3 regions of the Shewanella sp. GXUN23E genome follow, and region 1 is predicted to be linked to each of the others. Evidence: predicted binding sites of a transcription regulator. Region 1 holds the regulator's gene; each other region holds the start of a gene.
What was found. Region 1 encodes sigma-54, which starts transcription at its own class of promoters, with help from an activator protein. Its sites were predicted from a motif close to GTTGGCACGNNNNTNGNNT; they were not measured.

Region 1 (4,219 bases):
AAGACGACAACATAGTCACGCTTGAGAATAATGTTATCATCGACGCCATTACGCCCAATGAACCCTTGCAACAGCTGAAAACCAGCTACCTGCAGCTGGATCTGGATACCATGATCATGCGCTCTGATCGCGTAATCCAGGTAGATGGCAGCAATTTTAAAGTAGAAGGTACAGGGCTTTATGCCGATCTGAATGCGCAGACAGTTAAGCTGCTGAATCAGGTAACAGGAATCTATGAACCAAACTAAGACATTTTTTGCGGCACTCCTGTGCACCCTGAGTTGGGGCGCACTGGCGGCTACGGACGATCTCACCAAGGAAGTGCACATCAAGGCACCCAGCCAGTTTGCCGATATCAAGAACAAACGGGTGGTGTACTCAGGCCCGGTGACAGTCACCCAGGGCAGTATCAAAATTCAGGCCGATGAGCTCAGCGCCAGCCAGGGGGATGGAGAAACCATTCTTATCGCCACCGGCAAACCGGCTACCTACACCCAGATGCTGGACAATCATCGTCCTGCCACTGCCAGTGCCAATGAGATCCGCTACAACATCAGCAAGCGGGTACTGACCCTGATGGGCGATGCTGAAATCGAGCAGGATGGCAGCAAAGTCAGTGCGCCCAAAATCGTCTACGACATTGAATTGCAACAGATGACCGCACAGGGTAATCAGAATCCTGACGATCGGGTGCACACTGTCATCAAGCCTGAAAACTTCCAGAATGACATCAAGCCTCTGGACGACAACAAACCTTCCAGCAAAGACAAAAAGCAGGGGCAGCCGGATTCATGAGTGAACTGACGCTGAAAGCAGAGCATCTTGCCAAAAGCTACAAGAATCGTCAGGTCGTCAAGGACGTCAGCCTGGAAGTGAAAACCGGTCAGATCGTCGGTCTGCTCGGCCCCAACGGTGCCGGCAAGACCACCACATTTTATATGGTGGTTGGCTTGGTCAAAAGCGACAAGGGTGCTATCTACATCAATGATGAAGACCTGACGCTGGATCCCATGCATATGCGCGCCCGCAAGGGTATCGGCTACCTGCCTCAGGAAGCCAGTATCTTCCGTAAGTTGTCCGTCCGCGACAATATCATGGCAGTCCTGCAAACCCGCAAGGCACTGACCAATGAGCAACGGGAAGAACAACTGGAACATCTGCTGGAAGAGTTCAACATCACCCATATCCGCGATTCCATGGGGATGGCCCTGTCAGGCGGTGAACGCCGGCGGGTGGAAATTGCCAGGGCGCTGGCAGCCAATCCCAAGTTCATTCTGCTGGATGAACCATTCGCCGGGGTTGATCCGATCTCGGTTATCGACATCAAGAAGATCATCGAACAGCTCAAGAGCCGTGGTCTGGGGGTACTGATCACCGACCATAACGTGCGGGAAACCCTGGATGTTTGCGAACACGCTTATATCGTCAGCCACGGCAATCTGATTGCCGAAGGCACACCGGCGGAAATCCTTGATAACCAGCAGGTGCGCGCTGTGTACTTGGGTGAACAATTCAGGCTATAGTTAATTCATGTGTCCCGGCGCCAGTGCAGCAGCCATGCCGGGACAGCAAGGATACGCACTTTCCTCAGACCGATGGACATACCGGTTCTCGAGAATTTCTATTAAAACCACTCTATACAGGGATTTGCGGTAAAGATGAAAGCGTCTCTCCAGCTTAAACTGGGTCAGCAGTTAACCATGACGCCTCAACTGCAGCAGGCCATCCGCCTGTTGCAATTGTCTTCTCTGGAACTCCAGCAGGAAATCCAACAGGCGCTGGAATCCAATCCTTTGCTGGAGATGGATGAAGAACAATATGACTCAGAGCTGAATGACAACGAGGGTGACAACTCAGCGGAATTTGATGAGCCTGACGATTCAGAGCCGATGCAGCACAGCTCAAGTGTCGAAACATCAGACGCCATCACCCAGGAAGCCATGCCGGACGAGCTGCCCATGGACACCACCTGGGATGAAGTCTTCACTGCCGCTCCAGTCGCTGCCGGCCCCGCAGTGCGTGATGATGATATGCCATTTCAGGGGGAAACCAGTGAAGGTCTGTATGAACATCTGGAATGGCAGAAAAACCTGACGCCCTTTTCCGAGAACGATTACGCCATCGCCACCGCCATTATTGAGGCGATCGATGACCGAGGGTACCTGACTCAAAGCACGCAGGAGATCCTCGAAGCCTTGGGAGATGAGGACACTGAACTCGATGAAGTTGAAGCGGTACTCAAGCGTATCCAGCACTTCGATCCTGTGGGCGTGGCTGCCAGGGATTTGAGCGAGTGTCTGCTGATCCAGCTCAATCAGTTTGCGGCAGAGACTCCCCACATTGAGCATGCCCGCTTACTTATCCGTGAGCATCTGGAGCTGATTGCCAACCGCGATTTCCGCACTCTGATGCGCAAGACCCGCCTTAAGGAAGATGATCTGCGTGAGGCCATTAACCTCATCCAGACCCTGAATCCACGGCCAGGTCTGCTCATCAGCCGGGATAACGATGAGTATGTAATCCCAGATGTATCCGTATCCAAGAAGCATGGCCGCTGGGTAGTGGAGCTCAACCCCGATTGCATGCCCAAACTGAATGTCAACCAGCATTATGCAGCCATGGCCCGCAGCACGCGCAGCCAGGCTGACAGCCAGTTCATTCGCGGCCATTTGCAGGAAGCCAAGTGGTTTATTAAAAGTCTGGAGAGCCGTAACGATACACTGCTGAAAGTGGCCAATTGTATCGTGCAGTTTCAACAGGGATTTTTTGAGTTCGGCGAAGAGGCCATGAAACCTATGGTACTCAACGATATTGCCGAAGCGGTTGAAATGCATGAGTCCACCATTTCCAGGGTGACCACGCAAAAATATATGCATACCCCAAGAGGGATTTTCGAATTAAAGTATTTCTTCTCCAGCCATGTTGGAACTGAAGATGGTGGAGAATGCTCGTCCACTGCCATTCGTGCTTTTATCAAAAAGCTAGTGGCAGCCGAAAACCAGAAGAAACCATTAAGCGACAGCAAGATGGCAGAACTTCTGGCAGAACAGGGAATAAATGTTGCCAGACGGACTATCGCCAAATACCGAGAAGCGATGCTGATTCCGCCTTCCAACCAGCGTAAGAGTTTATAACCCTACCCGGAATAAAGGAGGTAGCTATCTATGCAAATCAACCTGACTGGACACCATATCGAGATTACAGACTCTCTGCGGGAATATGTGGAAAGCAAATTCACCAAGCTTGAACGCCATTTTGAACAGATCAATAATGTGCACGTTGTATTGAATGTTGAGAAACTTCAGCAAATTGCAGAAGCAAAACTGCATATAAACGGCGGCGAAATTTTCGCAACTTCAGAACATGAAGATATGTATGCCGCAATAGACGCCCTGATCGACAAACTTGATCGTCAGGTGATTAAACACAAAGAGAAACTGACAAAACACTAACGATGGAACTTCGTACCATCCTGCAGCCGGAGTGTGCCTCCTGTGCCACTCCGGGCAGTAAGAAAAAAGTACTTGAGCTGGTAAGCGATCTTATCGCGGCTCAGTACCCCACCCTTTCCTCCCAGGAAGTATTCGAAAGTCTGCTTGCCCGGGAGAAAGTTGGCAGCACAGGAATCGGAAACGGTATTGCTATTCCTCACGGCAAACTGACGACTATTGATCATCCCATCGCCGTCCTGGTGAAATGCACCGAACCCGTTCCCTTCGATGCCATCGACAATCAACCGGTCGATATTCTTTTTGCCCTGCTGGTTCCAGCCGAGCAATGTCAGACTCATCTGGCAACACTCGCTGCAATGGCTGAAAAGCTCAGCGACAAACAAGTGGTTAAGCAACTGCGCAAAGCGCAGGATGACGCAGAACTGTTCCGGGTTATTACCGCATGAAATTGGTTATCGTATCGGGCCGCAGTGGCTCAGGAAAATCTGTTGCCTTAAGAGCGCTGGAAGATCTGGGCTACTACTGTGTGGATAATTTGCCGCTGTCGCTGATTGGCAGCTTGATGGAGCAACTCAAAAGCACCACTGAACAGGTCGCCATCAGTGTGGATGTGCGCAATCTGAAAAATCAGGATAAGGTGCTGGAGCAACAACTCAAGTCACTGAGCAATACTGAGATCACCAGTTTTTTCCTGTATTCAGGTGATGATATCCTGCTGAAACGCTACAGCGAAACCCGACGCCTGCACCCTTTATCACGCAACCAAA
Region 2 (4,219 bases), on a different contig from region 1:
TAGCTTCCTTGATGGCCTTGTACTTTGTAAGGTTTTTCAGGAAGTGTAATCTTGATTTAACTTATTGAAAAAACGAATGTTTAGATTGCCGCTATCGCAGCCTTTGATTGCTTTTGTGTGAAGTGTATCGCAGCGTTTGTTGGAATATGCTGATAGGAATAGTGAATTATTCCACCGGAGTCTGTAAGATGAGTCGGCAAGTGTGATTCAGGTCACTGGCCGTGACCCATTTAAACAGCGTCTATCACCATTACTAATCGATTTATGTCACTGTTCCCAGGACGCTGAGTATCATCCAATAATTCCAAGAGCTTTATCATTTCAGCAAACCGCTGAATTCATCCTGTAAAAACAATTGAGTAACACTTGCTGACTATACTGATGAGATATTGTCCGTTATCGCAACATCACGATGGCCCGGGAAAGTGGGCGCGGGAGGAAAAGATGCGACGAACAAGTTACCTGCAAGCAGTACTGTTATTGTTGTTATTGCTGAATCCATTGAGTTTGCGTGCAGATACGCTGTACCTGACCGCAGTGTACTGGCCACCCTATGCCGGTCCGAATCTGACCGAGCAGGGGGCGGTGGTATATGTTGTTAAAAAGGCCCTGGCAAATATGGGGCATGAGTTGAAAGTGGACTTTTATGGTGCCAGCCGAGCACAGAAGCTGGCAGCAAAACCGGGTGGAAAGTATCTGGGGATGTTGCCGGTTTATGAGTATCAGACCGATGAGCTGGTGTTTTCCCGACCGGTTGCAACCAGTCCAATTGGTTTGGTGGAAATGAAGCTGCATCCGTTAAGCTGGCTCGAGTTGGAGGATCTGCAGGCATATACCCTGGGCGTTGGGGAGCAGGTGCTGGCGATGCCAGAGTTGGCGCCCTGGTTTACCAATAAGCGCCAGCCGGTGCGTGAGGCCAGTTCAGATCAACAGAATTTGCGGATGGTGGCCACTGCCAGAGTGGATGCGGCGGTGATGGATATGAATTCAGTGAAGTATTTGCTGCAGACCAACAGTGTGCCAGGCATTGAAGACAAGCTGCAACCCGGTCGTCGCCTGTTGGCGCAGCCTCATTTGTTCGTGGCATTGCAGCGCTCTGACGAAGGGCGGCGCTGGCTGGAGATCCTCAACACGGGGTTGTCTGGTATGGATACCGCTGTGACCTTAGCAGAGTACTGGCAACAGCTTCGCGCCAAATAGTACTGTTGTCTGCCATTTGAAGCATACAAAAACAGCAGACCAGGTCTGCTGTTTTTCATGATGAAACCATCCTGGTTTCTGCGGTATAGCAAGTATCAGGCTCTGGCGACCACAGTTTGGCCTATGGGCATCAAACTCAGCATAGCCAGTTTCAGATGCTGCAGGCCAAACGGAATACCGATAATAGAGAGGAAACAGCCCACGGCCAGTGTTAAGTGTCCAATTCCCAGCCACAGTCCGAATAACAGGAACCAAATGATATTGCCAACAGTTCCGGCTGTACCCGTACCTATATCTTCACGGCCGGTGACTGATTCACGATTGGCTATGTCCTGACCAAAAGGCCAGAAGGTCAGCTCTCCAATCACAAAACAGGCTCGGCCAAAGGGGATCCCGATGATGCTGATAAAGCACAGCAGTCCGGCCAGCCACCATGCAAGCCCCATCACCAGCCCACCGGTAATCAGCCACAGAACATTGAGGATCAGGCGAATCAACGACATATAGAATATTCCTGCAAATAAAGAGAGTTACCCATTCTAAGCAGATACTATGCCAATTTTTAATTCATTGATATTTAAATAAAAATAATTTAGCAGCTGATGGGTGATGAGGTATTTCCCTGAATGTTGGGGAATTTGACCACCCTATTACTGCCATTTCCCTCACAAGCTTCTGGTCCCTTCAGCGCTTGATGTCTGGCAACTGATGGTTGACATTGGTGTCAGGCGCTGCAGGTTTTTCCGCTCATTCTCATTGATATCAATCCCGGCTTATTTCCGGCAGTCACAGACGTCATCGTTGGTTTACTGTGCGCGATGTCAGTCGCAGATGAAAAAGCCCGTATTGCGAGAAGCTGACGGCTGAGGAATGGGGTAAATAGGCTGATAATAAGTCCTGGCAGTTGGTATGGTGTATCGCTTACGGCACTGTGAATGCTCTGATGCGAGCGAAGGAATGAAGTGTGACAGGCGCGCCAATGTGCGTGCATGTGCTCACCTCGGCCATACAATTGATATAAACTTGGCGTTTTTTCCTCGGATGATGAGTCATGTTGTTGATCAACTCGCCCATCGAGCAGCATGAGCTGTTTGGTTTTCCCGTATTTATCAAGCGTGATGATCTGTTACATCAGGCCTTTGGCGGAAATAAAGCGCGTAAATTTGCGGCGCTGCTGGAGATGGACTTCAGTGAAATTGATACCCTGATTGGGTACGGTTCGGCTCAGGCCAACTCCCTTTATACCATGGCGGCACTGGCGCAGTTGAAAGGCTGTCAGCTGGAGTTTTATGTTGATCATATCAGTGACTGGTTGGCTGCTCATCCCAGTGGCAACTATCGCGGTGCTCTGGCACTGGGAGCCCGGGTGGTTCCGGTTGATCAACAGAGTGACAGAGGTGAGCTGAGCGTCGCTGACTATATTGAACAAAAAATACTGCCAGCGCGAACGCGGGCGATATTTGTTCCTGAAGGGGGACGCTGCGCGCTTGCGGCCAGCGGTGTTGAGCAGTTGGCGAAAGAGCTGGCTGATTGGCGCTCGACGCAGGAGTACCAACATGTGAAAGTTATTTTGCCAGCGGGCACAGGTACCACGGCACTGTTTCTGTCCCGCTATTTCCATCGCAATCATCTGGACCTGCAAGTCATTACTGTGCCCGCAGTGGGGGGAATCGATTATCTGCAAAGCCAGTTTACTGAACTGGAGGCGGATGCGTCCTGTCATCCACGAATTGTTGACTTTGGCCGGAAATACCATTTTGGCAAGCTGTATCGGGAATTTGCCGAAATATGGCTGCAGGCGCGAAGCCGCGAGCTGGACTTTGAACTGCTGTATGACCCACTGGGGTTAATGGCGCTCAAACACATTCGGCAGCAAGATCCGCAAGCTTGCCTGATGTACATCCATCAGGGGGGGATTTTGGGCAATGAGACCATGTTGGCCAGATATCGGCGCAAATATCCGGGTCTGTGTTTGCCCTGAGATATTTACTGGTCAGGCTCATCTGCGCATCGCAGATGTGGTCCTGACCGGCTATTGAGAGTACTGCATATTGGGAGGTTAACACTCGCCCCGAGTAATGGTGAAGCAGGGCCGTGATGAGAGTGTCTTTCTGTTAGCGTTGGTTAGGATTAAGCAACCATTTCATGAACTTCAGCGCTTCGGTACGCTTTGAGAAGGTTTGCTTGTTTTTTCCCTGCTTGTCTGTAAACGCGATGGAATTCTTGTTGATAGAAATTGCATCTACCGGAAAACAAACATTAATTTCATAGTTATCTACTTTGTATGACATGGTCACACTCCTTTCTTGTCCTTTTTCGCCTCAGAGGCGAACAAATAGGTTCAATAAACAAATCCTCAGCTTCGTCACCCACGAAGCAGCGATGTTGAGTTCAGGGGAAGAAACGTAATGGCTGGTTGGCCAGAGCGCCTCTTCCAAGCATTGACCCCAAAAACCATTTCAGCAAGTCAACCATATCCAGATGACGGTTATGTGAAGGCCTGAGATTTGGAGTTTTGGCGGGAGAAGTCCCGAAAAGGTCAATCCTGGCGAGATGTCGGGTGGTGAAGAACTACCCGACAAAAGCTATATTATCTATGGTTTTGGGATTGTCAATTCTGTTTCATCAACAATAATGGCGATCCTCCCGGACCGCCGCTGTCAGCGTCAATAGATTAATTCGCCAATAGGATTCAAAAGCTTACTTATCCCTTTGGTGAAGTAGAGCGGTGCATCCACCAGGGTGTAGCACAGGCAACCTGAAGCCGTTCTTGGGGCATGTTCATGCTCACTGCTCATCACGATAAAGTCGCCGGGTTGATAGTTGCTATACTCGTCACTGAACTCTCCGGCCAGCAACAGCGTCACCTCCTGACCTTTGTGAGTGTGAGCCGGGATCTCTCCTCCGGCAGCAATGTGCAGTAAGCTGGCTCGGGCACGATTTTCACCGGTTGCCAACCGCAGCCGATTGACTTTCCCTATACCTTTCCAGTTGTCCTGCAGTTGATGACGAAATACCC
Region 3 (4,219 bases), on a different contig from region 1:
CGTCAGCTCCGGCGCCCAGTGCGCCGGCACCGTTGATCCCCAACTCTTCGGTAGTGATAACAGCAGGATCTGAGCCGGTAAAGGTACCAGTGTCGTTGTAGCTCAGCACGGCACCGGTCCAGCCACCCACATCAGCGGTTCCGGTCGCATCCGGGGTACCGTCACCGTTGGTATCTGTCTGATAGCTTCCGCCGGCCCCGGCCATATTCACCGGCTTTCCGTCGACAGCGTAAAATGCCACCCAGTTACTCTCGCCGGTGTATGCCGCATTTTCCGGACGGATAAAATAGCTGGTCAGAACATGAGGCTCACCCAGCGAATCATAGAACGTCAGCGAGGTGGAATTGTTGAAAGTGTCTGGGTTATCAGGGTCAAAATTCGCCAGCACCTTGGTGGACTCTCCGGCATTCAGGTTCATCTGAATACCCACTTCTTCGGTTTTCTGTGGACTGCCCGCGGTATCCGGGATCTGTACCGACTTGGTAGTGGACAGACTCACAGAGGTGGAGTTGCCCTCTTTATCCACGGGGAAGGTCTGCAGGAAGTTACCGGCAGCGTCGACGAGAAAGTTATTAGCGTCAATCTTGAACGCGCCGGCGCGGGTGTAGGAATAATCCTGATTCCCGCTGCCCGCAGAAGTAATGAAGAAGCCGCCACCACTGATCGCCATATCCAGCGCGTTGTTGGTGAACTGCAGACTGCCCTGGTGGAACTGCTGAGCCACCTGAGTTGTCGTCACACCACCACCCACGGCCGTTCCCGCATTGGAGAAAATTGAGTTGGCATACACATCAGCAAACTCAGCGCGGGATTCCTTGAAACCAACAGTATTAACGTTGGCAATATTGTTGGCCGTGGTATTCAGATCTTTCTGCGATGCCGCAATACCACTCAAAGCAATGTTAAAAGACATAATTCACCTCTTGGATCCAGATGGAGGCGCATTAACGCCTCGCCTATTGCGTGCATCAGCTTTCCGCTACCGCCAACACATCCGATAATTTCACGCCGCCAATTCCCCGCAGATTGAGTACTGCGCCGGTTGCCGCAGTGCCCAGCGACACACTGGTCACATGGGCATAGGTGGAGACCGCCAGTTCCTGGGACTCACCATCAACCCGGCCACTGGCCTTGAAGGTATAGTTGCCCTGAGCGACCGGCTCACCTTTGCTGTTCAGACCGTCCCAATTAAAGTCGATATTGCCGCCCTTGCTGCCATCGACCTTAAAGGTAGTAACCAACTGTCCCTTGTCATCCTCCACCCGCACGGTGATTTCATCGATCGGCTTGGGTGAGGTGACCACACCTTTAATGTTCTGCTCTTCGGTACTGACATGACCTGTACCGGAAGGGATAAGTACCTTCTGCCCCACTAACCCTGATGCCTGCAACGCCTGGCTTGAGGTCATAGTGCTGTTGAGGTTGAGGATCTCCTGATTGAGTTTGGAAATACCATCTACAGTGGAGAACGATGCCATTTGTGCAATCATCTGGTCGTTTTCAACCGGCTTGAACGGATCCTGCATGGACAGCTGCTGGGTCAGCAGCGCAAAAAAGTCCGCCTGGGTCAGTTCCTGGCCTTTCTGCTCCGGCACAGTTTTGCCGTCCTGCAGACGCATGGGATCCAGCACAGGATTATTCTGGCTGATCTGATTATTTGTGCTGCCCGCAGTATTGCTCTGCACCTGGGATGGGCTGCTCTGATTACTCAGGGGCGATGTATTGCCGCTGAGAGGATTGATGAGGCTCAAGACTTACCTCCTGCTCTGCCCTGTTATTTGCCCATGTTCAATGTTTGCTGCAGCATCGACTTGGCGGCTTCAGCGACCTGAACATTCATCTGATAAGAGCGGGAAGCGGAAATCATATCGGCCATCTGCTCCATCACATTGACATTGGGTTTATAGATAAAACCGTCTTTGTCAGCCATGGGATGCTGGGGAGCAAACTCCTTTTGCAGTGGTGAATCACTCTCCACAATCCCTTTTACCTGGACACCGACGGCCTCCTGCTGCTGATAACTGGCCTTGGCAAGTTCGGCTTCAAATACCGGATAACGTGCCCGATAAGTCCCATCCACACTGCTGGAAACCGCATCCGCATTGGCAATATTACTGGCGGTGGTGTTGAGACGAACCGACTGCGCCGACATGCCGCTGCCTGATACATCAAAGATATTGAACAGACTCATGGATTACCCCCCTTTCAATGCCTTTTTCAGACCGGCAAATTTACGATCCAGAAATCCCAGAGACATCTGATACTCAATCGCATTTTCCATAAATGCCGTTTTCTCCTGCTGGATATCTACGGTATTGCCATCACCGGTATCCGGCTGATTGGGAATGCGGTATTTCACATGCTGTTCAGTCAGTGCCTTCAAGTCGAAATGCTTTTCGTGGCTTTGAGCCATGGCGAGACCGCCCTGACGGGTTTTGGCATCCTGCAGTGCAGCGGAAAAATCCACATCCCTGGCTTTGTAATGAGGTGTGTCGGCGTTGGCGATATTGCTGGAGATCACCTCTGCACGCTGAGAACGAATTCCCAGAGTGTATTGATGAATACCCAGAGCTTTATCAAACGAGAGTGCCATAAATTTGCCTCCTCAGACCTTTGAGTCTTTAAAAGCAATTCACGTGCCAAATGAAAAGGGACTGCGATTGGCAGTCCCTCTGAGTTTATCCAAACAGGCAGTAAAGCCTGCTTAGCCGCGCTTTCGGTAATAGATCCCCGGATTACAGCGCACCATATCAAACTGGTCTGTCATACCGGCAGCCGATTCAGATGCCCCGAGAAACAGAATGCCGCCGGGATTTAAAGCGGCAGCAAATTGCCGCAATATGTTGGCCTTTGCCTCAGGAGAAAAGTAGATAAGCACATTACGACAAAAAATGATGTCGAACTTGCCCAAAGAGGCATAACTTTCCAGCAGGTTATGAGGCCGGAAATTCACCATATTACGCACCTGCTCTTTCAGACGCATACTGGTATCACGGCAGGGTTCAAAAAACTGACGTTTGCGTTCTTCCGACAATCCCCGCGCCAGTGCCAAAGAATCATATTCGGCGTTACGACAACGATCCAGCATAGAAGGCGATAAATCCGTAGCCAGAATCTGCACCCCATTAGGCACAGTTCCCGGACGCTTCTGCTGACTCTCCAGTACTGTCATGGCAATGGAATATGGCTCCTGACCGGACGAACAGGCGGCTGACCAGATTTTCACCGCACGTCCGAGGCTGGCAAACTCGCCCAGCAATTCATTGGCCAGCAATTCAAAAGGATACCTGTCTCGAAACCAAAGCGTTTCGTTGGTGGTCATGGCATCAATGACTTCAGATCGCAGTTGCCGCTCTGCTGGCTTCATGGACTTTTGCACCAGCTCAGAGAGGGTGGGCAAACTGTATTTACTCATCAAAGGTGCCAGACGACTGCGCACCAGATATTGCTTGTTGTCCCCCAACACTATGCCACTGTGTTGTTCCAGAAATTGCCTGAACTGCACATACTCAGTATCGGCAAGCGTCTTATTCGGCACTGTTTATTCCTATTTCACAACGCCCATCTCCGGGCGAAAAGACTGTCCCCAAAGGCGTTACACATCAATGCACAGATGCTTATTCACTTTGGTAGCCAACTCGTCCGGATTGAATTTGGCAATAAAATCATCGGCGCCGACCTTTTCCACCATAGCCTGGTTAAAAACCCCACTCAGAGAAGTGTGCAGCACCACTTTAATATCTTTCAGTTTTGGATTGGCCCGGATCTCGGATGTCAGCGTGTAGCCATCCATCTCCGGCATTTCGATATCAGAAATAATCAGCGGGATCTCATCGGCGAGGTTTTCCTGATCCTCAGCAAAGCGCAGCAACATGTTCAGCGCTTCCCGGCCATCTTTGGCAGTATCAATCTGCAGCCCCAGTGACTCCAGAGAGCGAATGATTTGCTTTCTGGCCACCGACGAATCGTCAATCACCATAATATGATACGACTTATCCTTATCTATGGTCAGCTGTTCCTGCGCCGCTTCACTGAGATCCGTCTTAACCGGTGAAATTTCATCCAGGATTTTCTCCACATCGAGGATTTCCACCAATTCCCCTTCAATCTCCGTCACCGCCGTCAGATAAGAGGTTTTCCCAGTGCCATTGGGTGGCGGCATAATATCTTCCCAGTTGGTATTGATAATGCGCTCAACCGATTTAACCAGGAATCCCTG

Region 2: a site for sigma-54 is predicted at 1,742-1,760, ahead of ACRRUX_RS12620 (YccF domain-containing protein). Genes of this name have one in related genera too.
Region 3: a site for sigma-54 is predicted at 2,626-2,644, ahead of flgB (flagellar basal body rod protein FlgB). Genes of this name have one in related genera too.

The regions. Positions count from the first base shown of each region.
Region 1 is NZ_JBOZWP010000017.1:55,116-59,334, forward strand. It holds gene lptC (LPS export ABC transporter periplasmic protein LptC) at 1-248, shown strand, start outside; gene lptA (lipopolysaccharide transport periplasmic protein LptA) at 235-795, shown strand; gene lptB (LPS export ABC transporter ATP-binding protein) at 792-1,523, shown strand; gene ACRRUX_RS14555 (RNA polymerase factor sigma-54) at 1,659-3,134, shown strand; gene hpf (ribosome hibernation promoting factor) at 3,165-3,452, shown strand; gene ptsN (PTS IIA-like nitrogen regulatory protein PtsN) at 3,455-3,898, shown strand; gene rapZ (RNase adapter RapZ) at 3,895-4,219, shown strand, end outside.
Region 2 is NZ_JBOZWP010000013.1:58,332-62,550, reverse strand. It holds gene ACRRUX_RS12625 (substrate-binding periplasmic protein) at 445-1,200, shown strand; gene ACRRUX_RS12620 (YccF domain-containing protein) at 1,296-1,703, opposite strand; gene ACRRUX_RS12615 (pyridoxal-phosphate dependent enzyme) at 2,252-3,181, shown strand; gene ACRRUX_RS12610 (hypothetical protein) at 3,315-3,491, opposite strand; gene ACRRUX_RS12605 (ChrR family anti-sigma-E factor) at 3,867-4,219, opposite strand, start outside.
Region 3 is NZ_JBOZWP010000008.1:44,078-48,296, forward strand. It holds gene flgE (flagellar hook protein FlgE) at 1-913, opposite strand, end outside; gene flgD (flagellar hook assembly protein FlgD) at 969-1,751, opposite strand; gene flgC (flagellar basal body rod protein FlgC) at 1,775-2,191, opposite strand; gene flgB (flagellar basal body rod protein FlgB) at 2,195-2,593, opposite strand; gene ACRRUX_RS09310 (CheR family methyltransferase) at 2,705-3,538, opposite strand; gene ACRRUX_RS09315 (chemotaxis protein CheV) at 3,596-4,219, opposite strand, start outside.